DNA from 4 places in the Neobacillus sp. genome. Region 1 is predicted to be linked to each of the others. Evidence: a T-box and tRNA genes for the amino acid it is inferred to sense, from the RefSeq annotation. Region 1 holds a T-box; the other regions hold tRNA genes.
What was found. The T-box of region 1 lies ahead of argS (arginine--tRNA ligase). A T-box ahead of a tRNA ligase gene usually reads a tRNA of that ligase, here a tRNA-Arg.

Region 1 (8,094 bases):
AGTCTAAAATCGTTACATACATATTTATTTCCTCCATATTCCATTCAATTGATAATTCTAAGACAAATGTAATGACCTACTTTTTTCAGTTACTCCCATAGCATTTGTTAGGAATTTCTAATTAGACTCGCATCCCCCTTTTCTTTATCTATTTGTGATTATATATTATGATGGTGACAACTTATGTCACTGTTATTTTTTGGAGGTATGCATGTCTAAGGCAAAAAGATTAAATGAAATGATAATGATGGTTAATCGAAAAAAGAGATTTACCGTTAGGGAATTAGCACAAGAATTTGGGGTTTCAAAAAGAACCATTTTGAGAGATTTGCAAGAATTAAGTGAGATGGGTGTCCCATTATATTCTGAAGCAGGCCCTCATGGTGGTTATCAAGTCCTAAATGAAAGAATTCTCCCTCCAATTGCTTTTAGTGAAGATGAAGCTATCTCTATTTTTTTTGCGATTCATGCTTTAAGACACTACATTTCCCTTCCTTTTGATACTGAGTATGAATCTATAAAAAAGAAATTTTATTTAAATCTTTCTGGAGATATAAGAGATGCGATTGATAAAATGAAAGATCGAGTTGATTTTGTATCTGTTTACCAACAGGAAAAGATTCCGTTTTTAAAGCGATTATTAGAGGCATCAATCGAGCAGGCAGTACTTATAATAAAATATGAAAAAAATGGAGAAATAACTAATAGAAGCATTCAACCAATTGGTATTTATGCAAATGGGGGAAAGTGGTATTGTCCATCTTATAGTTTTTTTAGTAAGGATTATCGAGTCTTTAGATGTGATCGTATAAAATCCGTAGAAGGTGATGAAAATAATCACCCTATAGATTTATCAAATATTTATTTAAAAAACCGTTTTAGCCTTATTAATACTAAAGAATATACATACCAATTAAATGTGGAACTAACTAACAAGGGAGTGGAAATGTATAAATCGGAAAAATGGGCAAATATAGAGTTGTCTAAAAGAGAAGATGGTACTGGAATTTTGAAAGGTAATATCTCAAAAAGTGATATTTACTTTTTTTGTAATTATTTTATTACTTTTGGTGAAGAAGCTTTTATTAAAAGTCCATCTGAATTAATTGAATGTACAAAAGAAAAATTAATTCAAATATTGAACCAGTATAACTAATGAAAAAAGTTCTTCAACTATAAGATCCTTCAATAGAAGAAGGGGGTACAATTAGAAAAAACGAGTTTGTACCCCTTCTTGGTGTAGCTTTGAAATAAAGTTAAATTAAATTAACTCTATAAACCTTGATAAAAGAGCAAATAGAAAAAGCGTGTCTTGAAAAAAGTTTGATCAAAACACGCTTTATCCTATTCAATTGAATCATTATTTTATAAAAAAGTTTGATCATTTCTGTGATCATTACCCCATTAAAGCGTCCAACCTTGAAATAGACGCAATCATTTTTAAAAAATCGCGTCCGTTTGTTGAAGAGTAGATTCTAATTTCTTTTGTAAGGATAACTATTTAATTCAGTTGTTTTCTTTTAACCTAGTGGTTCTTCTCCAAATCTTTCCCATAGAACAGGAAATAGAGTTTCCAAATCATCTTCTTCCCAATCAAATTCTATGTCAGTTACTGATTTTAGCCCCTTCTTGTCAAGAGCTTCTAATAACTCATTATGTATATCGTCATCCCATTCAATATCACCCGTCTTTAAAAGCGTATAGGCATCTACTCCAACCGAAAGCAATTCTTCATTTTGAGGGAAGCCTTCATCATCAAGGTTATCTTCATTTATGTATTCTGCTAAAAATTCGGGGTCTTTCAATACCTTGTTATATATTTCTTCTCCCTGTCCAATCAGCCATCCTCTAAAATAGTCAAAAGCATCGTCAGAACAGCCACCCATCAGAACAAATGCCGCTCCCCATAAACGAGATTGGTAACTAGTGTTCATTAATTCTTGAAATAAAAATTCAAAGTCTAATACCTCTTCTAATCCCTTTTGAGCTAATTTCTCTGTTAACCATTCCGCTTGATCAAATTTTCTGGACTTTTCAATTAATCTCCAAAATTCCTTCTTTTCCAATAGATACACCCTTTTCTAAATTAGTTATGAGAGTTATTCAATTTTATCTAACAGAATTCCTTTAATAATAAATTTTTTATAAAAAAATCGCCTTTTTCAAAAGCGTCCTTTAGTTAATAATTTTCCGTATCTAATTTAGGCAAAGCGCAATTGTTTAGGGATACGACTTTTGAAAAAACGGCTCAGTTTTAAGCAACAGACAATCACCTAAGAAAGAAGAAAGAGCAATCTTCTTTTAACTTTAAATATTTATTCATCCTCATCGCTTTCCAAAAAATCAATCATAACAGAAACAAATTCACCAGACGCATCCTGTTTGATATAAACTTGGTATAAGCCATCGCCATATCCTGACATCGCTACCGCACCACCGGGGACGATACCACTTTGCTGTTCAGAAGCAACTGCATCGCAGCATGCAACATAATATTTGGATACATCGTCATCTATCTCAATATCATAAACATTTTCTACTTCATCAATTATTTTTTCATCATCATCAAAGAAAGCGAAATCAAAAATCCCAGCTTGGGCTGAATCGACCGCGAGCAACTGATCGATTGGGACCCATACCCCTTCGGGCTCCGTATTTCCCCAAAAGACTACAAGTTGATGGACAACCTCTTCCTCATTATAAGAAACAGTAGCTGACCAATCCCCTAGTTTAGCTGGCTTTAAAAGAACCTGCAAATCTTCAGTATTTTCTTCGTCGTAACCATAGCAAGGATCGCTTATAATAAGCTTGCCACTCGTCACTTGGAATGTCCCTAGGGAGATTGTTTCATTTTTATATTTAGCAACCTCACGTTCGATAAATTCTTTCAATGATAAGACTACACTCCTAGCCCGGGTTGTTTCATGATCCCAGACATATACTTGACTTTGCATGAACTTTTTTCTAACACGAAAGCATAGTTTATCTCCTGTTCCGTTCTCACCGATCGCTATTAAATCATTTGATAAAGCTTCTTCTCTTTGTTCTAGGTTTTGTCTTACGATATCGTCCCACGTATGTTTTGGATTTAGGCTATCCTTAATCGGATAGAGAATCCAATCGCCAATCTCAGGGTTATTTATCAACATAAAAAGTTCTTTATATTCTTCTGGAAACAGTGCACCTAACTTCTCTTCTGCTGCTTTTATATGTATTTCATCCACTCCCGGTTTTCTTGTTGGGAGCAACTCTATTAGATTTTTCATGATTGACCTACCTTTATTAAAATTATTGGAGAATTATTCGATTTGTAACGTCACTTCTTCACAATCTTCTCAGTATATTTTAACATAAATTTACCAATTTCGTTGTTGAGTGTTATTCAAGAATATGGCCCTTTAATGGAATATGGTATGGCTAGAATTTATTAAACATCTGTATTGTAAATTTAACGATTTTTTTGTAATTAAACAACTTTATTGTCACTCAACAGTATACATATATGTTCAAACACTTTAGAGAAAAATTTGAAACGAAATACAGGCTATGCTATAGTAAAATTATAAGTAATTGACCGAAAAACTAAATTAGTCAAAAAGGAGGGTAGTTTGCATGGCACCCGACAGAAGAAAGATGATTGTTGAAGCGGCGACAAAATCCTTTTCATTATTTGGCTATAAAGCAACGACAATGGATCAGGTTGCAAAGCTTGCCAATGTAGGAAAAGGAACGATTTATACTTTTTTTAAAAATAAAGAAGAATTATTTGAAGAGATTATTTCCACGTTAGTGAAAGAAATGATTGTAGAAGCAGAGGCAGCCATCCAGCCGGATTTACCGGTTACGGAAAATGTTCATCGGGCCCTATATCGCTTATTAGAATTTCGTTCCCAACATCAGCTCATGATTAAGCTGGTTCAAGAGGAAGCGGAGATGGGAACATTAGCGGTTTCAGAAATGCTCCAGCATATGGAAAATGAGATCGTTGCTTACTTGAAGCAAAAAATTGAATTAGCAATTGCAAAGGGAGCCATCCCACCTGCTAACACCGAAATGACAAGTTATCTCCTTTTAAAAATGTATATCGCTCTTGTTTCCGATTGGGAGAGAAATCATGCACCGTTAAGCTCGGAGCAAATCGCCGAAATTATGAAGGTGTTTTTATTGCAAGGGCTTCCGAGGTAATGGTTTTTAGTTGAAAATGAATGATTGTATAAAAGCTATGAAGAAATGTACAAAACCTTTTGAAAAAGTGTACAAAACCTTTTGAAAAAAGTGTACAAAAGCCCATAGAAAATGTGCAAAACACCTTTGAATATATACAAAACTCATAAAAAATTCAAAAAAAACAGACTTGTGTTATTAGCTACACAAGTCTGTTTGCGTTTATTTTTGCATTTCTAGCCATTCATCACGAAGAATCCCCATAATCACACGGTCGTATTTCTTCCCATCGCGAAGAACAGCGTCTCTCATCTGTCCTTCTACCTTAAAACCAACCTTTTCATAAGCTTTAATCGCTTGAAGGTTATAGGAGATAACGTCTAGACCGACGCGATTCAGGTTCAATTCATAAAAAGCATAGCGAAGCATTAAGTTTAAGGCATCGGTTCCATAGCCCTTGCCACGATATTCCGGATTGCCAATTCCAACCGCCAGCAAACATGCCTGATTGTTCCATTCCATACCGTGAAGAGCGACAAAGCCAATTAGCCTGTCATCCTCAATCGTACGCAGTCTGAACTCGAAATTACTCGAACCGTGGCTTTTAGCAGAGTCATGCTCTCTTAAGGCATCAACCGACTTTGGTACAGCAAAATCGGTATCAACGTTTCGCAAATAATCACTATTTTCTTGCCACTTGGCCATTTCCGCTGCATCTGAATCTCTTGGAGCGGTTAATTTGACCAGTTTTCCTGTAAATAAATCATGGATCATCATCATTAGTTCCCCCTACTATTTATTGGGGGCAGTCAGCGCATCTTTCAGGCTATCCTGGGCCCCCGGTTTTACCAGCGATTTCGGATTCCTGCAATGAGCGATAGCATTGGCACATCTCCTCGAATTTAAAGTAACTTAATTATAAGACTTTGTTGAAGATTCAGCAATCTTCATTTTACCTTTACTACTGACGGTATACTCTTCCATTAAGCACAAAAAGGTTCCAAACAGGAAAAGAACCACGGAAGCGGCCGTTATTCCGATTCCAAGCCCTAAAAGAATAGCGTAACCGCTTGCAAAAGGGCTGAATAAAAGAAAAATTAGTCCAAATCCACCTCCAAAGAAGGCTGCCGTTTTAAAGGGTTGTAAATTCTTTAAGTGTTCTTCTTGCATTCCCTCAACTCCTTTATTACTGAATATTCTACCAATTGTCACAAAATTGTCAAACTTTTTCGAAATAAAAGAAGGGGTCTAATAAGGTTTTAGACCCCAAAAAATTATTGTCTTTTAGTAAGGTTTTCCTGTGCCATTTTGACAAGCTCACGGACCATGCTGCCGCCTAGTCTGCCGCCAACCTTTCCGGCCTGTTCAGATGTAAGCTGACCGTTATAGCCTTTTTTTAAGGGAACACCCATTTCTTGGGCTGCTTCAAATTTCGCCTCTTCTGGGCTCCTGGCATGGGCGACTTTTGCTTTCAACGCATCTAAACCATTTCTTGCTTCTGGAACAAGTATTTTATTTTTTCTGGCCATTAAAATCCCTCCTTTACTGTTAGGATTACCAGAGCAAAAAAAATCATCAATGAGGACTAGATAAATCCTAATCTTTCCAGTATAATAACTGGTAATCAAGTTGGGAAAATCAATGAAAAAGAGAGTAATTATCTAGGATGTTTTAGCGAATCAGGGGTGGTGCAAGCCTGATACGGATCAGATAATGAAGCGCACTTTTGAGATGCCTGCCTGAAACTAGTAGGGTAAGTCGGAGAATGCTCCGTTACAAAGGGAAAGCAGGTTCTTTTTGAACAATTAGAGTGGTACCGCGGGATATTCAAACTCTCGTCTCTTTTTATAGAGACGGGAGTTTTTTGTATTTATATATAGAAAATAAGGAGGTCATTTTAAATGAATTTTAAGAAGGAGCTTGCAACTGTTCTTTTTGAACTGCTTAGAAAAGAAATATCATTGACTGAACTGGAACTTATGATTGAAAAACCGAAAATTGCTTCACGCGGTGATTTAGCCTTTCCATGTTTTACATTAGCAAAGTTAAAAAGAAAGTCACCTAATTTGATTGCGCTAGAACTAGGTGAAAAGATTCAATCCCCAACTTTTGAAAAAATTGAAGTGGTGGGGGCGTACCTTAATATATTTTTAAATAAAAAGGAAGTTTCAGAAAAAATTGTCGGCGAAATTATAAAGAAAAAATCCCTTTTCGGATCACAAGAATTAGAGGGCGGAGGCAATGTCACAATTGACATGTCATCACCAAATATCGCCAAGCCTTTCTCGATGGGGCATTTGCGCTCAACTGTTATCGGAAACGCGTTAGCTTTTATTGTGGAGAAATGCGGATATGAACCAATTAAAATTAACCATCTAGGCGACTGGGGTACGCAGTTTGGAAAGTTAATTACAGCCTATAAATTATGGGGCGATGCTGAAAAGGTAAAACAAAACCCTATCAAGGAGCTATTAGCCTTATATATTAAATTCCATGAAGTAGCGCAAATGGACCCGTCACTTGAAGACCAAGGGCGCAGCTGGTTTAAAAAACTTGAAGATGGCGATGTGGAAGCATTACAGCTTTGGCAATGGTTCCGTGACGAATCCCTAAAGGAATTTTCAAGAATTTACGACTTGATGAACGTGCAATTTGATTCCTATGCCGGCGAAGCATTTTACAATGATAAAATGGATCGGGTCGTCAAGCTTCTTGAGGAGAAACAACTCCTGATTGAATCTGATCAGGCACAGGTGGTAGAGTTGACCGACGAACAATTGCCACCATGCCTGATTAAAAAGTCAGACGGCGCAACACTTTATGCGACCCGCGATTTAGCAGCTGCCCTCTATCGTAAGGAAAACTACAAGTTTGTAAAATCCTTATATGTTGTGGGCCATGAGCAAAGCCTTCACTTCAAACAGCTAATCGCTGTGCTAAAAAAGATGGGTTATACCTGGGCTGAGAAAATGGTTCATGTTCCGTTTGGGATGATGTTAAAGGATGGCAAGAAAATGTCGACGCGTAAAGGTAAGGTAGTTTTACTCGAAGAAGTGTTAACAGAGTCGATTGCGATGGCACGCCACAATATTGAAGAAAAAAATCCAAACCTGGCAAACAAAGACGGAGTGGCCAAACAAGTGGGTGTCGGAGCGGTAATTTTCCACGACTTAAAGAACAATCGCATGAACGACATCGATTTTTCCTTAGAGGAAATGCTGCGCTTTGAAGGCGAAACAGGCCCATACGTTCAGTATACATTTGCCCGGGCATGTTCTATTTTACGAAAAGGAAATTGGCAGACTGATGTACCTCCTGCAGCATATCTTGCTGCTTGGGAAAAGGAGTGGAAAGTAACAAGCTTGCTTATGGAATTCCCAAATGCGATTAAACGGGCATGTGAAAACCTTGACCCGTCACAGGTGGCCAAATATGTGGTTGACCTTGCACAAGCATTCAATAAATATTATGCGGAAGTTAAAGTTCTTGAAGAAAATGAGGAGCAGTCAGCACGTTTAGCCCTTGTTTACAGTGTAACCGTCGTCCTAAAAGAGGGCTTGCGATTATTGGGAATCGAAGCACCCGAAGAAATGTAAGTTTGTTTAGTTTCATAATTGGCTTAATATGGTATAAACTATAGCTAGGCAAATCAAAGGGGGTTAAAAGAAATGAGTGAATTATTATTTAAAAGCTTTGAGGTAACGAGGGGATATTTCGTGAAAAACGTGGAAATGCTGGATGAAGGTCTAGTGGACGTGCAGCCTGAAGGTTTTAACAATACGATTCACTGGCATGTTGGCCACATATTAACCGTCGCAGAGCAATTTATGTTTGGTTTCCCAAAAAAATCGACTAACTTACCAGCAAACTATATCGAGTTATTTGCAACAGGAACTAAGCCGGCTGATTGGCATGGTGATGTTCCATCGG
Region 2 (8,094 bases), on a different contig from region 1:
CTTTTAAGGAAAGCGGTGGATTTTCAACAATCGCCTGCTCTAATAAATCCGTGACTTCTTCACATGGATCAAGCTGCTCAGCTATTTGATTCACCTGTTCATCCTGCATATTTTGCAGGATTTGTTTTACTAATGGTACCTGCATTAAGGATCGTTTTAATTGTACCAAATCGCGGGCATTAACATTGCCAAAGGCAACACGCCCTGCTAAACGCTCTAAATCATAAACTTCCTTTAATTTTTCCCGAAGCTCTTGGCGTTCAAAATAATGATTCAATAGGACATCAACGATGGTTTGACGGTGCTCAATTTCAGTTTGATTAATCAACGGCCGGTCAATCCAGTGCTTTAACATCCTTCCGCCCATGGCCGTCATTGTCTCATCAAGCAGCCATAATAAGGAGCCTTTTTTCCCTTTTGAGCGAATGGTCTCCGTTAATTCAAGATTGCGTTTTGAATAATAATCAATTTTCATATATTGATGAATTTGATAAGTAGTGACAGGCTGAAGATGGTCAAGACTTCTTTTCTGCGAACGGTATAAATAGTTAAATAGCCTTGCCACAGTTTGCTTCAATTTATCTTGATTTAAATTCTCTAGCAGATGGGAATAATTCAAATCTAGCGAACTATTATCTTCAAACGAAATCGCCAGCACATCGCGTTCACGCATCTTCTTTTGCAGTTCTCCATCAAAATTGCTGGGCAAGACGACCTCTTTAGCACTCAAAACCGCTAGTTCATTCAAAACGTCATCAAAATTATTCGAGAGCAAGGTAACCTTGCTTTCACCTGTTGAAATATCGTTGTAGGCAATACCATATGTTTGATCATCAAAGGCGGTAATCGAGGCAATATAGTTGTTTTCTTTATCCGTTAATCCTTTTCCATCCATCACCGTACCTGGCGTGATTAACTGGACTACCTCCCGTTTAACCATTCCTTTTGTTTGTTTTGCGTCTTCCATTTGCTCACAAATCGCAACTTTATAGCCTTTTGAAATAAGCTGTTCAATATAGTTAGCGGCTGCATGGTATGGTACACCACACATCGGAATTCGTTCATCACTGCCACCTTCTCGGCTTGTTAATGTTATCTCCAATTCCTGTGATGCCTTAATCGCATCGTCAAAAAACATTTCATAAAAATCACCTAGGCGAAAAAATAAAAAGGCATCTTGATAATCTGCCTTAACGGTTAAATATTGCTGTATCATCGGCGTATAAGCAGCCATAATGACCTCCACGGTTATATTCATTTCGAGTATCTTCGACAAACTATTATAACACAAAATGAGCGTGTCAGGCACTCGTCGATTATTCTCCAAATTAAAGGGATATCCCAGTATAAATAGAGAATTGACAATCTACAGTTTGAGTAATCAAAAAAATAAAGGTGCAGAAGAATTCTTCTCCTGCACCTTTACAATCAACATCTTATCATTTATTAAAAATTACATTTAATTTAACAGTACCATTTGCTTCTTCAACAATATTAGTTATTTGAATGCCTGTTTCAGTGCCCTTTTTCGACCATTTGTATAATGAGGTTGTGTTTGGACCCACATTCCCTTTAGGACTTATAGAGGTTACTTTGTATTTACCAGGGAATACATCGCCTGAATCTCCATCATTCAAATAGTGCTCCAAATCAAAGGAACCATCTGCTTGAACAACACTTACCGCATAATGCCGCTCTCCATTGGCAGGATTTACTGGCAACTGTGCTAAACCAAGATGGTTTAAATCCCAGTTTTGCGCTTCATTTGGTCTCCAGAAATTACGTGAGAGAATATCCTCCACCACATGATAGACGACTAATCCATGTAATTTGTTACCATCTAAGTTGTATTCTAATCCAGCATCAAAACCAGTTTGCTGGCGATTCTCTAATAAGAAGTATTCACGACCGTCCGAGCCAGGAACATTAACCTTATAAATATCGGGCTGCTGTTCTACTGGACGAAGAGTTAGTTGTTGATTTTTATTCACTTCAATCGCCTTAGCAAAGCCAAGATATGTTTTTGACCATGCATCTGGATGGACTGGTGAATTTCCTGAGTAATAACGGTTATTCATGTCACGACCGTATGAACCACCAGCCATTAAACTATACATTCCCACTCCTTCCGAATCATAACCATAATCATATAAATCTGGCAGCCCTAGAACATGACCAAATTCATGTGCAAAAACCCCAACGCTAGGTGGAGATGGTTCTCTACCATTATAATCCGGTCCCACAACATCAGGATTTGATATTTTTAAATATCCTGTAATATCCTGCCCCACCTCTGGAACGATATTATACGTATCCACCGCTACACCATTAACCACTGTGTGCTCTAATGTTGACTCATCAGGCTCCACCCCAGTTTGATAATATTGTCCGAAATAGCTTGCACTTGTAATATCCCATTTATGTGACCATATTAGGCTTGGGTCCAAGCTAAATTCTGCACCCGTTCCACGATGGATGATTAGTAGATTAGGTACAATTTTGTCAATGGTTTGCCCGTCCTTTATAAATGATGTGGCATCAGCACCATGCAGCCAGAAATCACCTGGTTGTGCTGGAACGGCATATTGGGAGAAGTCTACATCCTTTGATGCTAGATTAATAGCATCTTTTACCAACTCCCCAATATGTGCATCTCCATTTTGATTATGGTACCCTTTGTTCTGACCTAAATAATAGTCATAGGAATGCGGCAAGGTATACCATCCTGCAACATCAATATCCATACTGAATTTTCCATAGCTAACTTCTTTATAGAAATTCTTCATTGTGCGATTGGTAGAAGCTTTCTTTCCATTGAAAGTTGCTAGATGTTTAAACATATCCAATCTATAAGGATTAAACATATCTCCATTTATAAGATCATCAAATTGATTAATTGGGATTGGGTCATATTTAACACCTGGAACAGCACTTTTTCCATCTGCAGCTAAAGGAAAATCCACCACAATGGCAATCCCTTTTGTCTTCAAATCCTCCACTCTTTTGGGCTGTAACCTCTCAGTTTCTTGTGGCTTACTATACGATTTACCATTATAGCCGTGTAGTTCTTTTCCTTTAATCGTGCCGCCTTTCTTTAAAACATCTTTTGAGAGATTAGGATCAACTTTTTGATAGTCTGGAAGCTTGGGTGTAAATTCCTTTTTCGTGACTGGAGTTGATTTCGCAAATGCTGGAACAATAGAGAAAAATACCATTGCTAATACAAGTCCAAGTGAAAAAATTTTTTTCATTACATTTCCCCCTTTAACAGTTTGGTAAATAGTAATAGTGCTAATACACTACCAAATATTATTATAATTTCATATGCCGGAATATTATGTCGATTATCCTTGTTAGTAAATTACTTTTTTTGCCATACTTTGTTGAAGGGAAGTGTCTAATGATAGACAATTAGTTTTATTTCTTAACAGAATTAAAATTTTCTATTTAAAAATTACTTCATATTGTAATAACAATAAATTTCATTAAAGGAGTAAAAGCTATTTCATCGAATATACTTTACTAAATGTTTGAATAAAAGAATTAATAACATAAATGGGGTGGTTAAATGGTAGAGTGGTTTGGACACAGTAACAAAAACTATGATTTTCAGATGTTTTCCCTAAGTCACTTTGTTGTTATTTCCATCTTCATTTTAGTTTCAATCTTGATATTTTTGTTTAGAGGTAAGCTGAAAGCAGAAGAATGGAGATATGCTGAAATCGGGGTAGCAATTTCGTTGATTATAATGGAAACAACTTATCATTTATGGATGTTACAAAATGGTAGTTGGCATATTAGTCATGCCATACCTTTGGAATTGTGCAGCATCAGCTTGATTTTAACAGTGATATTATTACTGACAAGGAAAAAATTAATTTATGAGATTCTATTATTTACTGCATTACTAGGCGCATCTCAGGCGTTATTCACCCCATTATTACGTTATGACTTCCCTCATTTTCGGTTCTTTCATTTCTTTTATACTCATTTAATGATCATCTGGGTGCCGCTCTATTTTACTTGGGCAAAGGGATACAGGCCAACCATCTGGTCCGTATTAAAATTGTTTATCTTTTTGAATGTTCTAATGCCGGTTATTATGTTTATTAATAAGCTGGTGGGCGGAAATTATATGTTCTTAAGTCACAAGCCAAGGAGCGCAAGTTTATTGGATGTTCTCGGCCCCTACCCCTGGTATATTTTATCGTTAGAAGGTTTATTAATTTCATTAAGTTTAATCGTTTGGTTGATTTTCCGCGAAAAAGCTGGGAAAAAAGCAGAAATGACCAGAAATCTGCCGATTCAATAAAATCAACTTTTTATTGACCTTTTCCGATTAACTCATTATAATAAATAACGTTCCTATTTTTGTGTCTCAGTAGCTCAGTAGGATAGAGCAACAGTTTCCTAAACTGTAGGTCGGAGGTTCGAATCCTCTCTGGGACGTCTAAAAACCCTTGCATAGCAAGGGTTTTTCTATTTTATCTGTTATAGTTATACTTTTACTTATTAAATAGCCAATTTACCACCATATGAGACAAAAACCTATTGTCAAAGAAATTATTTTGCTTTTATATGTAATGCTTATTAATCATTCCTGGTGATAATCCAATAAAAATAATTCCCCGTAAGGAGTCTTTCTATCTTTTCTTCAAATAAGCACCCGTTCGTAATATTAGGTTAGCCAGATTTCTGGTTGACCTTTTTTATATGGTCTTATCATATAGGTAGTCGGGGGAAAACGTCGCACGCGTGGTATTAGATCCCGTTAGCCAAACTGTTCACCCCCTACTTGTATAAACATGTTTCAGAATGTTTAGGACTATGATCCCGGTTATTAAGCTTTCATCTATAAACATTTCACTGCGTTATGAATATTTTATGGCATTTATTCACAAAACAACATAAGAAGTCTAATTACGTGAAGGAGTTGATCGTGTATGCCACAATGGCACCCTCGCCGCGAGCAAGTCACACAAAGGATGTTACCTCCCGAATTTTCTGTAAATCCTCTATTCTCCCGCAAAGGAGAAGAGGCCGTTCCACGTTTTCGGATGCGTGAACAAGGCATGTTGCCAGAAACTGCGTATCAAATTGTCCACGATGAAATTGCTCTAGATGGCAATGCACGTCTAAACCTTGCAACATTCGTTACCACTTGGATGGAACCCAGTGCAGATCTCTTATATGCCAAATCAGTCGAAAAGAACATGATTGATAAGGACGAATACCCGCAGACAGCGGCAATAGAGGAACGGTGTGTTCGAATTCTAGCCGATCTATGGCATGCGCCCTCCCCGCAAAATACGATAGGTGTTTCGACAACGGGATCGTCGGAAGCGTGTATGCTCGGTGGTCTTGCGTTAAAGCGGCGCTGGCAAAACGCGCGTAAGAAACAAGGGAAGCCGATTGACCGGCCAAATATCGTATTTAGTTCCGCTGTTCAGGTCGTTTGGGAAAAATTCGCGAACTATTGGGACGTGGAGCCGCGTTATGTGAATATTACCCCGAATCATCCTTATCTGGATCCAGAGGGTGTACTCGCTGTCGTAGATGAAAATACAATCGGTGTGGTGCCGGTTCTTGGGGTAACCTACACAGGACTTTACGAACCGGTCGCCGCTATTGCGAGAGCATTGGACGAGTTTCAGGCAAAAACGGATCTTGATATTCCGATACATGTAGATGCTGCTTCAGGAGGATTTATAGCACCGTTCCTTCAGCCGGACTTAGTCTGGGATTTTCAGTTGACCAGGGTGAAATCCATCAATGTTTCCGGACATAAATATGGATTAGTTTACCCAGGGCTGGGATGGGTCATTTGGCGTGAGGCTGAGGATCTCCCTGAGGATCTCATCTTTCGGGTTTCCTATTTAGGTGGGAACATGCCAACCTTTGCCCTGAATTTCTCTCGTCCTGGAGCACAAGTACTCCTGCAATATTATAACTATTTGCGTTTAGGCAAAGAAGGGTACTATGAGGTGCAAAAGGCGTCTCAGGCAGTGGCGCAATTCCTTAGCAAAGCGATTCATGACATGGGACCTTTTGAACTATTTACTGACGGCTCGGATATTCCGGTATTATCATGGCGACTGAAAGAAGGCTACACATCAAACTGGAATCTTTACGACTTGTCCCGCCAATTGCGTACATTTGGCTGGCAAGTGCCGGCTTATCCTTTACCCCCGGACATGGAAGATGTCACAATTATGCGCGTTGTGGTTCGAAATGGATTCTCCATGGACTTGGCTCACTTGTTCTTAATGAACTTCAAACAAGCCGTTTCATTTCTGGATTCTCTGGATGGACCAATACCACATGACACGAAATACGACAATGTTTATCACCATTGATGTCGAAACAATCAAGAGAGTAGCGGTATTATGTCAAGACCTTATGTTAGCATAATATCTAACGTGTCAGCTCTGTTTTTGAAGGAGTTCACCAATTTACCACCAAACATCCTCTCTAGGACGTACAAAAACCCTTGCCTAGCAAGGGTTTTCTGTTTTAACTATTTTTTAGACTATATTATATTGTTTTCATTCATTTTTCGATCCCTCTGTCGACGTTTGATTCAGAAGAACACATTGAATATTTTGATACGAAAAATCATTAACTTTGAATTATTGGAAATAATTAGGTGTTTAACTAGTCCACAAACCCTTTGATTACATAGACTAATGTTGAAATACACCAAATTCATAAGGAGGTCTTTATATATGCATAGAAATTGGGGTTATCCATATGGAGGTGGAGGTGGTGGTTGCTTGCCACATTATGGTGCATGTCCACCACAATACTGTCCACCTCAAATGTTGCCTACTCAATACGATCCACCGCTATTTTCACCACCGCAACAATTTGTAAAAACGAATTTGTCCAACACAGTCGTGGCTCATGTTCACCCTTCTCACACCACTACAGTCAACAAGCATATGATTAATCATCAACACTATTTCCCGCACACAGAATCCTGTGTAAATGAATGTTGTGAACATCATACAATGTGCGGAGTACCTCATAACCCTTGTTGTCCTTCAGGCCCATTCGGATATTAATTTCGAGAAGCCCCCATTCGGGGGTTTTTCATTTATGCTAAATAGTTAATCATATATACCGTAGGTACACAATTCGCAATCCACACTGCTTAATGTGTATTAGTAATTCATCCATAGACAACCACATACTTGTGCGGATAAACAGAAAGAACATGCTTTTTTTCTCATTAAAACATATAATGATAAAAAATTAGTTGGTGATAGCATGTACACCATTATTACTGGGACCGATGGACCATTATACTTAGGTTTCCCTTCACCCACGTTTGGAGCTTGGAGTCAGATCATACACTATAATCCTTATAGTTATCATATTGGACATAGCATCATTCACATGACACCGATCCTCTTTGGACATCCAGCTGCTTTTCCATATTTAGGACCTTACGTCCCTTTTCGAAATAAATGATTTTCCAGTCTTTATTCTGGCAACGCTTTACCCTAAATTGTATCTTAGGCATTATATGTACTGATTTGTAAGCATTCGAGAATATCTTGATAAGTTTCCATACAAATGCAAGTAATTTAGGTTTTCCTGGAATTCACATAAAAGCACAAGTACCCTATCCATTTTTAGTTAAAATAACACCAAGGCTACAGGAAGGGATGGATCGGCTTCGTTCGGTAACACTTTTTTGGGGTAAATTTTAGTAAATGGTTTGGGATTGTTCCTACTTTATAGACAAAGGACAGATTAACTCAACCTGCCCTTTGTTCCTTTCATTTTAGTAGCCCATGAAAGAAGCTCCTACAATGATCAGTAAAATGAACAGGACAACGATTAACGCAAAACCACTTCCCATTCCATCACCCATAAATAACACCTCCAGTAATTATTTAATACTTTTCTCAATGGAAAAATGCATACCGTTAGGTTGCACAAAAAACTAACAGAAACTCGAAAGAACGATAATTAACAAAATGAACAAGACAACAATTAATACAAAACTACTGCCTCCGCCATAGCCTCCACCGTAGCCATAACCTCCGCCGCAACCATATGATCCCCAACACATATCTTTTCACCACC
Region 3 (8,094 bases), on a different contig from region 1:
GTTACTTCCACATCTTTAGATTCGCCAGCAGCTACACCTACTAATTGCTCTTCAAAGCCTGGGATGAATGATCCTGAACCAAGTTCAAGGGTGTGGTTTTCAGCTTTTCCACCTTCGAACGCTTCACCATCAACAAAGCCTTCAAAGTCTAAAACAACAGTATCACCGTTTACGGCAGTGCCTTCTTCTTTAACTACAAGCTCAGCTTGACGCTCTTGAAGTGTCTTTAATTCGTTTGCAACGTCTTCGTCCGTAACAGTTGTATCGAGGTCTTCCACTTCTAAGCCTTTGTATTCGCCTAATTTCACTTCTGGCTTAACCTGAACAGTTGCTTTGAAGATAAGGTCTTTACCTTTTTCCATTTGCTCAATGTCGATATCTGGGCGGTCAATTGGCTCGATACCTGTTTCATCAATTGCACTTCCGTATGCTTCTGGAAGAAGAATATCTAATGCATCTTGATAAAGTGATTCTACACCGAAGCGCTTTTCAAACATTCCCCGAGGCATTTTTCCTTTACGGAAGCCTGGAACGCTTACTTGCTTTACAACTTTTTGGAATGCCGCTTCTAAACCTTTGCTAACTTGGTCAGCACTTACTTCAACTGTAAGGACACCGCGGTTTCCTTCTAACTTTTCCCATTTTGCTGTCATACCTTTTTCCCTCCAACAAATCTATTCTCATTTCATTCGTAACGAATTTAGAGTCGGAAAATGACTTGTCCACCAAGCACTATTTCCATTTTTTAAATGTAAAATATAGTTTTTTACACAATGCAACCCCTACATTATATCATAGGTTTGTTTTCTTTCAACAGCGAAGCCTATATATTAGGATAAGAAATTTTCTCTATTTCCTCGATTTTTACAATCGCCTGACCAATTTCTTTCGGGTGAACAGCATATTCACTTGCGATTTTACCGATTTTCGGATCTAATCCCATGTATTCTTGTGCAAGTAAGTGGAAGGCACCAGCCCAGGCAGCAGAACTTTCCGGCTCAAGCTCGAAAGGATAGCTGATAAAAAAAATCCGTTCTATCATTCCGACTGTATTTTCAAACAGGACTGGATTGTCACTTTCCAAACCGTCTGCTAATAATTCTTTTACCTTTATCATTCTTGGCTGCAATTTAACCTCTGGCAACTGCGTTGGAATCACCTTTTCTTCCATCGAAAATTTCCTGACTACTAATTCCCGCTCAATTTCTTGCTCTTGTAAAAGTGTTAGTAGCATCGTTTTGAGAAATGGATGCCCTCCATCTGCTTTCAAATATTCGGCAATTTCTTCGACATAGGGGCGGATATTTTTTTCAGCCAAACTAGCAACAAGCAGCATTTGATCATTTAGATTATCGATTTCAAAAAGATTTAACTGTTTAACAGTGCTTTCTTCCGGCACTGTTTCAGTTATGTCTTGTTGGCGATTCTCGGCCATCCTCCGGCTGAATTGTAGAATGGTAATGAAATGATCATGTTTTTCTGGAGGAATTTCTTTCTCATCTAATAAAACTTCAATGGTCGAGACGATTTCTTGATACTCATGCAGCTGAATCAGCACCGTTAAATATAAATCCACCATTTGAAAATAGTCGCCAATTCCTTTTAAAAGCATTTCATTTGCAAGTATTTTTGCTTTTTTAAAAGAAGCTACTTCAAAATAAGCAAATACAAGCCCGATTAATATATCGTCATTATCTGGGTCTAGTTCTTTTGCTTCTTCCAACAGATTTATGGCTTCGTTGAATTTTTTATTATCGAGGCTTTCTAAGCCTTTTGCTGTTAATCTCTTTTCAATTCCGGGAAAAAAGATGACATTATCTTTTCTCTTCGCTTGCTCCCGTTTCTTCATAAAAAAAACCGTCCTTCGGCTTGTCGTTGAAAAATAGTTTAGCATAAATAAAGGATAAAGAAAACTCGCCGATTGGCGAGCCCCTAAGGGCGAAGACAGAGGCGTAGTTCGTAGAAAAGCACAGCTTTTCAACTGCAATGGTTATGCTCACGAAGCTTTCCTTAGTGCACTTATGCCTGATAGAAAGTTATACTTTCCTATCGGTCAAAAAAAACTCACCCTGAAAGGCGAGATCAAAAAAACAAAAAAACCTCACTTTAAAAGTGAGGTTAATGGTTTAGTATGTAGTATGGCGTCCCAGGAGAGATTCGAACTCCCGACCGTACGCTTAGAAGGCGTATGCTCTATCCGGCTGAGCTACTGGGACATATTCAGTTATCAAAGACAAGATTTATTATATTATCCTAACATCTAAAAGTCAACAGGTTTTTGTTCATTTTTTTCAAGAAGAAAGGGGGGGATATTTCCCCCATCACTTTGGCAAAGTAAATTCACGGGCCAACTCTGCCATTTCCCGCCCGTTCATTTCAAACACAGACAGTTTTATTTTTTCCTCAAGCAAATCAAGAATCACATATGTTTTTTCCATGGGCTCTCGTGGCAGGCGGATGCTGCCGGGATTTAAAAATAAGGTACCATCAATTACTTCCGCACTCAAGATGTGAGAATGACCGAAGCAGACGATATCCGCATTCACTTCCTGCGCCTTATATTTTAGATTGATCAACGAAGTTTTCACAGAATAACGATGTCCATGGGTAATGAAGAACTTCCGTCCAGAAACCTCAGAAATCGTCTCTAAAGGATACCCGCCGCTGAAATCACAATTTCCCATTACAGTCAAATAACCTGAAATGGCTTTATCATCCGGAGTAAGCTGGGAATCACCGCAATGAATCATCATGTCCACTTCGTTTATATGCCTTTCCCTTATAACCTCGAGTTCCTTCGTCAATCCATGACTATCACTGACGATTAATACCTTGCTCATGACTGCCAAGATCTCTTTAAAATTGAATCAAGAACCACGTCAAGCTTCTTAAGCGCATTCGCACGATGGCTAATTTTGTGTTTCTCATCCGAAGATAGTTCAGCCATGGCGACACCTTGTTCCGGCACATAAAAGACTGGATCATAGCCAAACCCATTTGAACCTCTTCGCTCTTCAAGAATACGACCCTCACAGGTGCCTGACACCGTCATCGTTTCTTGCCCCGGGACAGCTACTGCCAGTGCACAGTAGAACCGCGCTGTTCTCTCCACCTCAGGAACGTCTTTCAATTCGGAAAGGACTTTATCCGTATTATTTTGATCATTTTTCGGCTCGCCTGCATAGCGTGCTGAATAAATGCCTGGCCTACCTTCAAGGGCATCAACTAATAGGCCGGAATCATCACCAATGACCATTTTGTTAAGTGCTTGGGAGATAGCCTCTGCTTTCAGAACGGCATTTTCCTCAAAGGTGGAACCTGATTCTTCTACATCTGGAATTTCTGGAAAATCAAGCAAGGTTCGAACCTCAATTCCCCTACTCGCAAAGATTTCCTCAAATTCTCTAGCTTTTCCTGGATTCTTTGTAGCAATAATAACTTCTTTCATACTAATCGCCTCTTATTTCTTTCGTCTACTTTCGATTTTTTTGGTTATTTCCGCACCAAGTGCTGCTTTTTGCTGTTCAAATAATTCCATAAGCCCTTCCTGGGCCGCATGTAACAGACCTTGAAGCTGATCATAGGAAAAAGTAGATTCCTCACCTGTTCCCTGCAGTTCAACAAACTCGCCATTACCCGTCATGACTACATTCATATCAACTTGAGCCTTCGAATCTTCAGCATAGTTTAAGTCTAAAACAGTTTGGTTATTTTGCAAAATCCCAACACTAGTTGCCGCTAAATAATCGATTATTGGGAACTTCGAAAATGACTTTTTCTCGGCTAATGAATTTAACGCTAGCGCCATTGCGACAAACGCACCAGTAATGGAGGCAGTCCGTGTTCCGCCATCAGCTTGGATAACATCACAATCAATCCAAACTGTTCTTTCGCCAATCGCACCAAGGTCGACAATTGCCCTAAGTGCACGGCCAATTAAACGCTGGATTTCCATTGTACGGCCGGTAACTTTTCCTTTCGAGGATTCGCGAATATTTCTTGTTTCTGTTGCTCTTGGCAACATCGAGTACTCGGCAGTAATCCAGCCCTTGCCTTCCCCTCTCATAAAAGGAGGAACTCTTTCTTCTATGCTGGCAGTACAAATCACCTTTGTATTACCTACAGAAATAAGGACAGAACCTTCTGGATGCATTAAATAATTCGTTTCAATATGTATGGGCCTTAGCTGTAAGGGCTCTCTTCCATCAACACGCACAAAACTTCCTCCTTCAATTACTGTTTATTTTTCAATTGGCATTAAGATTCTGAATCCTACTACCAAATAAAGAAGAGGTGGCCTTCAAGCCAACCTCATTCATTGTCTCTATATAGTATAACAAAAATTATTTTTTAAAAACTACCTGTATTGACTTTTTCAGGACGAGTTACCGGTTCCGATAGTTTTTTACCCTTATCATTCTTAATATCTGCTTTACCGTTAACTTGAACAGCGACTTTTTCAACACCTTTTTGCTCAGTTAATGACAGTACAAGTGCATCCAATAAGGACTGCGAAATTTCTTTATCCTCAAAGCTTCCAAAAATATTTTTATTAAAGTTCAAGGTAACCTTTCCATCCTCATATTTAGGTGCCTCAAGCAGCTTTACATCAGACATAAACTCAGAAACCAGGTTGGATTTTCCACTAGGACCCTTCACCAATTCATTGACAGCCGCAATAATATTATTCTTTTCATTGTTACTAACCCTGCGAGTAACAGGGACATAGTAATAGGAGCCCTCAGTGCCGCCAATGTAGTATACGGTTACAGGTTTTGTATTCGTAAGATCAACAACATCTGTTGTATCAAAATTAATACCGGAAGCCCTTGATTGATTTTCACTAATAGGGGTTCCATTGACTGGCATTTCAGTCAGTTCATGGCCATTCATTTTAAGCTTTACCGAATTAACATTATTAAATTGTGTCAGGGTCCAAGTAACCGATTGGAGAATTTTCATCTCATCCTTAGGCTCATAATTTTTAAATTCCTTTGAGAAATTAACAGTTGCAACCCCCTCTTTATTTATATCAACACTTAGCTCTGTGTCCTCAGGTAAGACTGCTCTAAAATCATTAGGAAGCATGTTTGTGACTGGGCCATTAGCTACTAAATATTTAAGTGCTTGTGTGGCAACTGAATTTGTTTTCGGCAGATTTAGTGTTTGTGGGACCACATAGCCATTTTTATCAAGGAGATAAAGTTCTGTTTTTACCGTGTTTTCAACTTTACCTTTATCTTTTGCAGCTGATTCCTTACTTGCATTTTTATCTCCAACAGTTACCGTTTTTGGCGGATCAATTTTCTTTTTTGTTTCCGTCCCAAACAAGCCGCAGCCAGATAGCAGTACTGTTGAAGAAAGCACAGTCACCCCAAGGATTTTTGCTTTATTTTTAGACACATAAATTCCCCCCTAAGACAGTTTGTACTATCATGTATACGAGCCTTGTAGAAAAATAGACCGTGTTAAGAAAGAAAAATAAAAGATAATATAAATTTTTTCATTTTAATGAAGGGCATTTTACAGGGCTCTTCTATGGGTTTCACTTTAGGGGACATCTATGGTTGTCACTTTGGGTGTCAGGCACCACTCGTGGACAAATGTACGCGTATGGTGGACACTCTCGTTTTGATAGGCACAAAAAGAGCCCCTGATTTTAAAGGGGGCTCCTGGTCGTTATAGTTTAATCATTTTTACATTGTTGATTGGGATCCCGAGCCACTGAGAGGCTATTTTGGCAAATATCCGCCGCGAACCCGTTGTGTAAAATTCATGCTCCGGCTCAATTTCACTTGTTTCAAGCAGGCCGTTATATTGTAGAATGGCACTTATCTCCCGTGCAGTTTCATCCCCTGAACTAATCACATTAACGGAATCACCCATTACATCCTTAATCAGGGGTTCTAGTAATGGATAATGGGTACAGCCCAAAATAAGCGTATCCAAATTTTGATTCAGCAGTGGTTTTAAGGCTTCATCGACAATTCTTTCGGCAATCGGTCCGTCATACTCGCTACTCTCTACAAGAGGAACAAACTTTGGACAGGCATGGCTTGTTATATAAAGCCGGCTATTTAGCGACTTCAAAGCTTTTTCATAAGCACCGCTTTTAACTGTTCCTTCAGTACCAATAATACCTACTCGATAGTTCTTTGTTCGTTTGATTGCCGCCCGAGCTCCTGGATTAATTACACCTATGACAGGGATGGATAACTCCTTGCGAATATCATCCAGTGCAGCTGCCGTCGCCGTGTTACAGGCAATAACCAGCATCTTAATATTTTTTTCTAGTAAAAAAGTAGTTAGTTCCCAGGTGAATCTTTTTACTTCCTTCGAAGTCCGTGGTCCGTAGGGACATCGTGCGGTATCTCCCAAATAAATAATTTTCTCATTTGGCAGCTGCCTCATGACCTCTTTGGCAACGGTTAACCCACCTACCCCAGAATCTATTACACCAATTGGTTGCTTCAAACATCTCGCCTCATTTTTAGCTAATCAGAATTTCTATCAATAAATTCTGAACTTCTTAATTCAACTACGCCTTATGAACTGTCCTAACTATCTAGCCAACCGGCGCGTTTTCAGTTAACGCATTTCTTGATGGAGCTTCATCATGCTGCTTTGAAGAAGTTCAATTTCTTCTGTTGAGAAATTGACTAACACTTCCTCTAAATATTGTTGTCGCTTCTGAATAACCTCATCAATGATTCGTTTGCCTTCTTCAAGCAAGTGAATTCTCACCACACGACGATCGCTAGAATCCTTAACCCGCACAACGAGCTGATTTTTCTCCATTCGGTCAACTAGATCAGTAGTTGTGCTGCAGGCCAAATACATTTTGTTGGATAGTTCACCAATCGTCATGTCTCCATCTTCAAACAGCCATTGTAAGGCAACAAACTGTGGCGGAGTAATCGTATAATTACTCAACATCTCTCTTCCTTTTTGTTTGATAATTCCGGAAATGTAACGTAAATCCTTTTCGATATTAGCTACTATGTCTCCATTCACTCTCTGTGAATTTTCGAGTTTCATCCTTCATACACCCCTAAAATAGGCTTCTCCTCAAGACTTGTATAATAAAAAAACAAAGCCTTTATTCCTTATTAAATGTCATAAAGCTTGTCCTTATTTTCTACTTTTTTCACTAAAATTTCAAGTTGAAACTTAATGAAAAGACTGTATACAAAAACAATATTAATTTTGATAGTTTTGATGATGATAAAAGAGAAATGCACAGGGAAATAATTTTATATTAAAATACAAAATGGTCTCCAAAATGATTTTACCTCGTACTTCATATATTGGCAAAATAACCTCGAAACCATTTAGGCACTAGATTAACTTGGTTCATTAAACCCATAAAATATGAACCGGCCTCCCCAAAAAGGAAAGCCGGTCATCTTCAAAGTTCTAGCTCTCCCATTCGAAGGAGCTCTACAACTGCTTGTGAACGCCCCTTGACACCAAGCTTTTGCATGGCATTTGAAATGTGGTTCCGAACCGTTTTTTCGCTTATAAATAATTCACCAGCGATTTCTTTCGTTGTTTTGTCTTGTACTAACAGTTCGAATACTTCTCTTTCACGTTTGGTGAGTAATGGCTTGTGATTATAATCATTCTCCTTCAAGTATTGTAACCCTCCTTGCCTTCGCCAGTAATGAACCGTGGGGTGGGTATATATTTAGTCACCATATCATATGTGAAGGATGCAATTGGAGTGACTATAAATACTTAACGGAGAACAATTATAAAAAAAAATGTGAATTATATTCCAACTTTTTCCTGATGGAGGAGAAGATTTTTCATTTCCGCTGTCCAAGGACCTCCTTTTCCCACTGATGAAAGTCGTCTATGTAATTTGCTTTTCCCATATGGTAATCTCCTTAAGTCCTGATAGTCATTCATTTACTATAGTTTTTTTTACAAAATTTTAAAACTATTTCAAAACGGAAAGAGTTCCTGAAAAAATGAATTACTTAGCTTTCGCGTAAATGATATATCGTTTTGGGGCATTACCTACATAACGAAATGGATAACAGGTCGTTAAAATTAATTCTTCTTCATTATTTTGCAAGGTAACAATACTCG
Region 4 (8,094 bases), on a different contig from region 1:
AACGCGTTTACCTTTCACATCAACATCTTTTAGTGTTTTCTTGTTCATTGTAAAGGACCCTCCTAATGTATTGGATTGTGGTAAGCTACATTAAAAAAGGAGAGGGGGAATCCTCCCCACTCCCCTTTGGAAATACCATTTCATTATAATCATGTTCTAGATAAATAACCAATTTAAACTAGAAGATTAAAGTCCTTTTGAAGCGATATAATCTACAAGGTCAACAACGCGGTTAGAGTAACCAACTTCGTTATCATACCAAGAAAGTACTTTTACCATGTTGCCTTCAAGAACCATTGTTGATAAGGCATCAATGGTAGAAGAAGCAGTAGAACCGTTGTAGTCGCTAGAAACTAATGGTAGTTCGCTGTATGCTAAAATTCCTTTTAATGGGCCTTCAGCAGCTGTTTTCAATGCTGCATTAATGTCTTCAGCTGTTACATCTTTTTCTAACTCTGCTACTAAGTCAACAACAGAAACGTTTGGAGTTGGAACACGCATTGCCATACCGTTTAATTTACCTTTAAGTTCAGGAAGAACAAGGGAAACCGCTTTTGCTGCACCAGTTGAAGTAGGAATCATGTTTTCAGCTGCTGCACGAGCACGACGGTAGTCTTTGTGTGGCAAGTCAAGGATTTGTTGGTCGTTTGTATATGAGTGAACAGTTGTCATCATACCGCGTTTGATACCGAAAGTATCATTTAACACTTTTGCAAACGGTGCTAAGCAGTTTGTTGTACAAGAAGCGTTAGAAAGCACGTGATGGTTGTTGGCATCATATTTGTCTTCGTTAACACCCATTACAATAGTAATATCTTCGTTTGATGCTGGTGCAGAGATAATAACCTTTTTCGCACCTGCTTCAAGGTGTTTCGCGGCATCTTCACGTTTTGTGAAACGGCCTGTTGATTCAACCACTACTTCAACACCAAGGTCGCCCCAGCCAAGTTGTGCAGGGTCACGCTCAGCGATAACCTTTACTTTATGACCACCAACTACTAAGTATTCACCGTCAACCGTAACGTCTTCAGCAAGAGTTCCGTGAACAGTATCATATTTTAAAAGATGTGCAAGCATATTTGCATCTGTTAAGTCATTGATTGCAACGATTTCCACATTGCTATTGTTTAAAGCCGCACGGAATACGTTACGACCAATACGTCCAAATCCATTAATACCAACTTTTACTGCCATAATAAAATTCCTCCTTTTATTGGGTAAAGATGTATTATTTTAAAAGGATTTACCCTTTCAATAACCTTTTTGCCACACCTTCATCGGTAATTAAAATCGTCGATGCTGGTGCTTGTTTAAAGTATGCCTTGATAGCCTTTGCTTTTGAGGTCCCGCCTGCAACGGCAATGACATTTGGAATGTGGGCCAAGTCTTGGAGCTGAAGTCCAATTGTTGATACCTTGTGAATGATCTCGCCCTGTTCATTAAAATAATAGCCAAAAGCTTCGCCGACTGCCTCCCCACTTTCAAGCTTTTCTTTGATTTCGGGGTTGGTTTTTCGCCGCTCAGCCATTGTGATAGCATCTCCAATTCCATGGAGAACCATGCTTGCTGATTTTATTAGCTTTAGAACCTCATGAATATCAGGCTCTCTAATCAGAGATTGATAAATTTCTGAACTGACCTGATCAGGAACGTAGAAAACGCGATGTTTAGAATCGGTGTTTTTCGCCATATTCGAGCAAATCGTGTTTGCTTGATTAGCAACATCTTCACCAACTCCGCCTCGTGCTGGAACAAAAAGTAACTCCTGCTGATTCAACTCTGGCGTTAATCTTTCTGCGACAGCAGCCATGGTCGAACCACCCGTAACAGCGATGATATTTTTCCCGCTTAGCAGCTTTTTCATGCAAATAGCACTAGCTTTGCCAAGTTCGCCTTTAACCATTGCTGATTCGTCGCTATCACCGGGTACTATAACGACTTTCTTAATGCCGAGCAGATGCTTCAATTCTAATTCCATCACATCAATACCCTTTAACTCGCGCATTAAGCCTTCCAAATCCTCAAGTAAATTTTTTCCTTCCGAGGTTAAAATCATCCCCAAATTATTACGGTAAATAAGGTTTTGCTCTTTGAGGAAGTCTACTTCACTACGAAGGATTCTTTCTGTAAATCCAAGACTAACAGCTAAACTCCTTCTTCCCACCGGCTGCATAAATCCTATGTACCTAAGGATGGAATATCTTTTTTGCAAGACTTGAAGGAGATCGGGTAATAATCTTTTTTGGATATCGATAAATGACTGCATGAATCGCAAGCTCCTTTATTCTGTGTAGTTGGCCGTAAAATGTCCACCATAGACATATTATGTCCCGCCTACTCTAAAAAAAATCACCCCTACTACAATTTTCATTGTAGCAGGAGTGAAAACCTATTTCAACCTATTTCAACCTAAATTTATCCGTTTTTTTCTTGTAAACGATTACTTATGTCAAATTTGTCAACAAAGCCAAATCCGACCTCTTCCCCGTCGATATGAACGACTGGAATCATTAATCCATAGTGTTCGGTTAATTCATCACTTGTTTCAATATCAATTTCTTCCAGTCGAAAATTCCAGTCTTCTTTCAGTTCCAGAAGTGTTGCTTTTGCTTTATCGCATAGCGGACAACGATTTCTGGTATATAACGTGATAATTGTTTGCGCCATTGTTCTGTTCCTTTCTCAGTTGAACCTTTTTCTTTTAGAAGAAGAGGGGATCCCCAACTGGTCGCGGTACTTAGCGATGGTCCTCCTTGAGACAACAATTCCCTGTTCCAACTTCAATTGTTCGACAATTTCTTGATCAGAAAGCGGTTTTTCTTTTTTCTCTTGGTCTATTAATTTTCTAATCGTATTCTTCACCTGTGTCGATGAGGTATTTTCATCCCCGGAGACCGTTTGGATGGTGCTAGTGAAAAATGATTTTAATAGAAAGGTCCCAATTGGGGTTTGCACGTATTTTTCCCGAACTGCTCGACTGACAGTCGATTCATGAACATCGAGTTCCGCGGCGACTTCCTTCATCGTCATCGGAACTAAATATTGCAAGCCTTTTTGAAAAAAGGATGTTTGTTTTTCAACGATTTTAGCAACAACCCTTGTTAATGTCTCTTTTCGCTGTTCAATACTTTTTATTATCCATTGATAATCCTGGAGCTTATCCTGTAAAAAGCTACTGACCTGTTGATCCTGGTCCTTGAATTTTTTATAATATTGCTCATTAAAGCTTATCCTTGGCAGGGCATCATCAAACATGCGAACCGTTAGACCGGCAGCCGACTGTTCCACGATGGCATCGGGAATAATATACGTCGTGGACTCTGTACGTAAGATGGCACAAGGCTTTGGATCAAGCAATTGTATTTCGTCAGATACATTTTGAATCTCTTTAAGTGATACCTGTAATTCCTTCGAAATTTGCTTCCATTTCTTTTCGGCAAACGGGATGAAATAGTTGGAAATTATGTTTTGGGCAAGCTCGTTTTCTGGATTTTTATAATAAATTTGCATTAACAGACACTCTTGAAGGTTCCTTGCACCGATTCCCGCAGGTTCAAGTGTTTGAATAACGGCAAGGCCCTCTTCTACCAATTCCTCTGATACCCGTAGTTTTTCAGCAATGTTGGCAAGATCGCCAAAAAAGTAACCGTTTTCATCAAGATTTTGAATAAGATGGCGGATAACCTTTAATTGCTCCGCCGATAGGTTTGCTATATTTAATTGCGAAATTAGATAATCTTCCAATGAAAATGGCTTATCGGCAATTTGCTCAATCCAGTCATTTTCCGCCTTGCGGTGCTTCCGTCGATTACGGTCAATGAGGGGATTCATCGGCTGAACATTCCCACTCTCAATCTGCATAAGGGGATTTTCGAGTGCCTTATTTTCTAAGAAATCAGCAAGTTCTTGGGCCGAATACTGCAATAAAGCAATCGCCTGTGATAACTCCTGCGTCATCGCCAATTTCAATGTTTGCTGCTGCCATAAACTCGCCTTCAAGTTCATTTGTCTCCCCCCTATGATCCTATTTTACATGAAAGAAGGGTTTTCGGGTAATGGAAATTGATATCTAGATTGTTTAGGAATAATATTAATAAATTAAAAACCCCCTGTTTACACAAAACAGGAGGCTTTCATGACGCGCTCGGAGGGAATCGAACCCCCATTTTAAGAACCGGAATCTTACGTGCTATCCGTTGCACCACGAGCGCAAATATTAGCGACTTACATATTATATGCCAGATTTGTTCACTTTGCAAGTGAAGAATAGGTTTTAAAGTTGGCTGGAATGGTTATGCTGAAATAGGGAAAGTTGTCGAACATTTAAAAGTTGAATTGTTTGACCTTAATTGACCATCAGTGTATGATAACAATACATATTATTTTTAACTTTCACACTCAGGAGGAGGAAGAAATATGAATTTGATTCCTACAGTTATTGAACAAACAAACCGCGGTGAACGTGCATATGACATTTATTCTCGTCTGTTAAAAGACCGGATTATTATGCTTGGCAGCGCTATTGATGATAATGTTGCCAACAGTATTGTAGCACAATTATTATTTTTAGAAGCGGAAAATCCCGAAAAAGACATTACACTTTACATCAACAGCCCAGGCGGAAGCATCACAGCCGGAATGGCGATTTACGATACCATGCAATATATTAAAGCAAATGTATCAACCGTTTGTATCGGAATGGCTGCATCAATGGGTGCCTTCCTACTTGCCGCAGGGGAAAAAGGAAAGCGATTTGCGCTACCTAATGCCGAAGTCATGATTCACCAACCACTTGGTGGTGCTCAAGGCCAAGCAACAGAAATTGAAATTGCTGCAAAGCGGATCTTGTTCCTTCGTGAAAAGTTGAATGGAATTTTATCAGATCGCACTGGCCAGCCACTTGAAGTGATTCAAAAGGATACCGATCGTGATAACTTCATGACTGCTGAAAAAGCAAAAGAATACGGCCTTATTGACAGCATCATCACTCGTAAACCTAATGAAACCACAGATAAAAAGTAATGATTACAGCAATCGGCTTCCGGGCCGGTTGCTTTTTTCTTTTCTGTGGAAAAGGGGCGGAGCGCCGCAAAAATGAATCACTTTAACCAGTTAAAGTGAAATACCCATTTCACTAGACGAAAGATGTGAAGTCTAGCTCTGCTCTCACCGCCTTTATTAGGTGACTACGGCTTGTTCTCTAAATTTATTTCCATGATAGGGTTGGGAGTTGAGGCTCATGATAGTTTTTTAGCGGTAGATTTACAGGATTACCTCCCCTATTTTGGGGGATTGGCCTATTTTTTCACTTTATTGGCTCATTTTTCGTATGTTATGGCTGTTTTACCATTTATTACAAAAAAAATAAACACTCCTTGACCGATGCCTCTGTTCATCCACACAAAAAAAGGGTTTGCCCTCAAATTTGAGCCAAACCCTTCCTAATTAATGATCTTTTTGAATAAAGTCAGATAAAGCGTTGATAGCTCTATCCTCATCATCACCGTCTGCGATAATATTAATCACGATTCCTGAGCCGACTGCAAGGCTCATTAATCCCATTATACTTTTTGCATTTACCTTTTTGCCATCTTTCTCTAGAAAAATATCAGCTGAAAAGCGGTTCGCTTCCTGCACAAAAAGTGCGGCTGGCCGGGCTTGAAGGCCCGTTTTCAATTTTACTTCTACCTGTTTCTCCAACATTACACATTTCCTCCCTATGTTTTAATTCTATATTCTTAAAACAAATTCATCATTTCACAAAGTTAACTCCACGCGACCCTAATAAAGGGCTATACTTTGGGGAGTCATTGCCGCTTCCGCTAATTCCTCGGGGCTATTTCCCCGGCACGTAGCTTCTCCGCAATCTCATCAATCTTTCGCAAGCGATGATTAATGCCTGATTTACTAATGGCACCACCAGAAACCATTTCACCAAGTTCTTTTAAAGTAACATCCGGATATTGCACCCGAAGTTCGGCAATTTCCCTTAACTTATCAGGTAAAATTTGCAGACCGACCGTCGAATCAATCAACCGGATATTTTCAACCTGTCTGATAGAAGCGCCGATGGTTTTATTCAGATTGGCGGTTTCACAGTTTACCAAGCGGTTAACTGAGTTCCGCATGTCCCGAACAATCCGGACATCTTCAAAACGGAGCAGGGCATTATGAGCACCGACAATATTTAAAAATTCGGTAATTTTCTCGGCTTCTTTTAAATAAGTAATGAAGCCTTTTTTACGCTCAAGTGTTTTGCTATTAAGACCAAATGTATTCATTAATTCGCATAAAGAATCATTATGTTCTTTATAGAGCGAAGAAATTTCCAGATGATAAGAGGATGTTTCCGGATTATTGACGGATCCTCCTGCTAGAAAAGCACCGCGTAAATAAGAACGCTTACAACATTTCTTCTTTACAAGGTCCTGCGAAATATCGTGAATGAAGGTAAATCCCTCACCAAGGATTTTCGTGTCCTCAAGAATTTCCTTGGCCGCCTGAGATAAACGGACAATATAGACGTTGTTTTTTTTAAGGCGCATTTTTTTTCGGACAAGCAGCTCTACCTGTATCTCATAGCTCTTCTTCAATAATGTATATATTCTTCTCGCTATTGCTGCATTTTCCGTTTGAATATCTACGACTAACTTACGGTTTGAAAAGGAAAGGGAACCGTTCATGCGGATTAAAGCCGAAAGCTCTGCTTGAATGCAGCATGTTTTCACTTCCAAGTTGGTTAATTCCTTTTTCGTTTCCGAAGCGAAAGACATCCCCTCACCCCTTTATAAAAACCCACTATTTGTTTTTTCTAAAGACACTATCAAAATAACGTTTATTAACTGCACACTACTATCTACGCTTCATACCGCTTTTTGGTTTCATCTAACAGTATATTATATAAAATTTTCGCCACTTTTTTTGGGTCATGCCGAAGGGCACCATTTTCCTGATAGGCAATATCTGCATGAACTACCTCAAGTCCTTGCTTATAAAGCTGTGGTAAATCGTATATCACTGGGTCGGCCAACTCTTCATTATAGCGAAGCTGAATATGCTGTGGAATTTCTTCGTTATTCACAAGAATCGTATTGATAAACGTACAGTTCATATGATCATAAATGGCCTTCACATGATCGCTCGCGGTATAGCCGTGCGTTTCCCCAGCCTGTGTCATCAAATTACAAATGTACACCTTTTTTGCTTGCGAGTGGCACACTTCATCCCCTAAACGCGGAACAAGCAAATTTGGCAGAATACTTGTATACAAGCTTCCGGGGCCAATAATGATTAAATCCGCCTGACGAATCGCTTGAATCGACTCTGGCAAGGGGTGAATTGTACTTTTTGACGTTAAAAAAACTCTTTTAATTTTTTTCCCCGAATAAGGAATTTTCGATTCCCCAGAAACAATCGCACCGTCCTCCATTTCAGCATGCAGAACGACACTTTGATTAGCGGCTGGTAACACCTTTCCACGGACATTCAAAATCTTGCTCATTTCTTGAATGGCGTGAACAAAGTTTCCGGTGATGGAGGTCATCGCAGCCAGGATTAAATTACCCAGCGAATGTCCAGAAAGTTCATTTGACGTTTTAAAACGATGCTGAAACATTTCCTCAACCAACGGTTCCACATCTGACAGTGATGCTAACACATTGCGAATATCACCAGGAGGAGGAATGTGCAGGTCATCGCGTAAGCGTCCAGAGCTGCCCCCGTCATCCGCGACTGTCACAATAGCGGTAATATCAACAGGATACTGTTTCAATCCTCGCAATAACACAGGTAATCCTGTTCCTCCACCAATGACGACAATACGAGGCTGTCCTAACTCTCTCATGTAGTTTTATCCTTTCTCCTCTCAATGTCACGGTGGGATACACATGTATTATAATCATTTTGGAAAAATCGTCCTAGATATTCAGCTAAAGCAACAGAGCGGTGCTGCCCACCTGTACATCCAATCGCAATCACCAGCTGTGCTTTCCCTTCCCTTTTATAATGAGGAAGCATGAAGCTTAGCAAATCTGTTACTTTTTCCAAAAATTTATGTGTTTCGTTCCATTTTAAAACATAGCTGGAGACCTCTTC

Region 2: it encodes a tRNA-Arg, which carries the amino acid that the T-box ahead of argS (arginine--tRNA ligase) is inferred to sense. The anticodon was not compared.
Region 3: it encodes a tRNA-Arg, which carries the amino acid that the T-box ahead of argS (arginine--tRNA ligase) is inferred to sense. The anticodon was not compared.
Region 4: it encodes a tRNA-Arg, which carries the amino acid that the T-box ahead of argS (arginine--tRNA ligase) is inferred to sense. The anticodon was not compared.

What each region holds. Positions count from the first base shown of each region.
Region 1 covers NZ_DALZYO010000045.1:28,595-36,688, reverse strand. Annotated here, with positions in the region: gene RTR43_RS21810 (DinB family protein) at 1-22, opposite strand, end outside; gene RTR43_RS21805 (helix-turn-helix transcriptional regulator) at 212-1,156, shown strand; gene RTR43_RS21800 (DUF4240 domain-containing protein) at 1,521-2,075, opposite strand; gene RTR43_RS21795 (SMI1/KNR4 family protein) at 2,316-3,266, opposite strand; gene RTR43_RS21790 (TetR/AcrR family transcriptional regulator) at 3,613-4,185, shown strand; gene RTR43_RS21785 (GNAT family N-acetyltransferase) at 4,387-4,938, opposite strand; gene RTR43_RS21780 (hypothetical protein) at 5,077-5,334, opposite strand; gene RTR43_RS21775 (alpha/beta-type small acid-soluble spore protein) at 5,439-5,693, opposite strand; T-box leader at 5,797-6,010, shown strand; gene argS (arginine--tRNA ligase) at 6,066-7,760, shown strand; gene RTR43_RS21765 (DinB family protein) at 7,833-8,094, shown strand, end outside.
Region 2 covers NZ_DALZYO010000023.1:47,296-55,389, reverse strand. Annotated here, with positions in the region: gene mutS (DNA mismatch repair protein MutS) at 1-1,234, opposite strand, end outside; gene RTR43_RS15070 (M6 family metalloprotease domain-containing protein) at 1,440-3,251, opposite strand; gene RTR43_RS15065 (YwaF family protein) at 3,569-4,312, shown strand; tRNA gene RTR43_RS15060 (tRNA-Arg) at 4,376-4,449, shown strand; gene gad (glutamate decarboxylase) at 4,944-6,356, shown strand; gene RTR43_RS15050 (CotD family spore coat protein) at 6,687-7,064, shown strand; gene RTR43_RS15045 (YjcZ family sporulation protein) at 7,790-7,879, opposite strand; gene RTR43_RS15040 (YjcZ family sporulation protein) at 7,952-8,080, opposite strand.
Region 3 covers NZ_DALZYO010000011.1:59,503-67,596, forward strand. Annotated here, with positions in the region: gene tig (trigger factor) at 1-653, opposite strand, end outside; gene RTR43_RS08320 (tetratricopeptide repeat protein) at 824-1,849, opposite strand; gene RTR43_RS08325 (hypothetical protein) at 1,815-2,000, opposite strand; tRNA gene RTR43_RS08330 (tRNA-Arg) at 2,140-2,216, opposite strand; gene RTR43_RS08335 (metallophosphoesterase family protein) at 2,322-2,840, opposite strand; gene RTR43_RS08340 (XTP/dITP diphosphatase) at 2,837-3,448, opposite strand; gene rph (ribonuclease PH) at 3,461-4,216, opposite strand; gene RTR43_RS08350 (GerMN domain-containing protein) at 4,351-5,403, opposite strand; gene racE (glutamate racemase) at 5,680-6,474, opposite strand; gene RTR43_RS08360 (MarR family winged helix-turn-helix transcriptional regulator) at 6,589-7,038, opposite strand; gene gerE (spore germination transcription factor GerE) at 7,409-7,633, opposite strand; gene RTR43_RS08370 (class D sortase) at 7,979-8,094, opposite strand, start outside.
Region 4 covers NZ_DALZYO010000001.1:28,531-36,624, reverse strand. Annotated here, with positions in the region: gene RTR43_RS00195 (phosphoglycerate kinase) at 1-48, opposite strand, end outside; gene gap (type I glyceraldehyde-3-phosphate dehydrogenase) at 187-1,194, opposite strand; gene RTR43_RS00185 (sugar-binding transcriptional regulator) at 1,244-2,266, opposite strand; gene RTR43_RS00180 (glutaredoxin family protein) at 2,416-2,667, opposite strand; gene rpoN (RNA polymerase factor sigma-54) at 2,683-4,005, opposite strand; tRNA gene RTR43_RS00170 (tRNA-Arg) at 4,140-4,211, opposite strand; gene clpP (ATP-dependent Clp endopeptidase proteolytic subunit ClpP) at 4,417-5,022, shown strand; gene RTR43_RS00160 (HPr family phosphocarrier protein) at 5,446-5,703, opposite strand; gene whiA (DNA-binding protein WhiA) at 5,823-6,773, opposite strand; gene RTR43_RS00150 (gluconeogenesis factor YvcK family protein) at 6,857-7,843, opposite strand; gene rapZ (RNase adapter RapZ) at 7,840-8,094, opposite strand, start outside.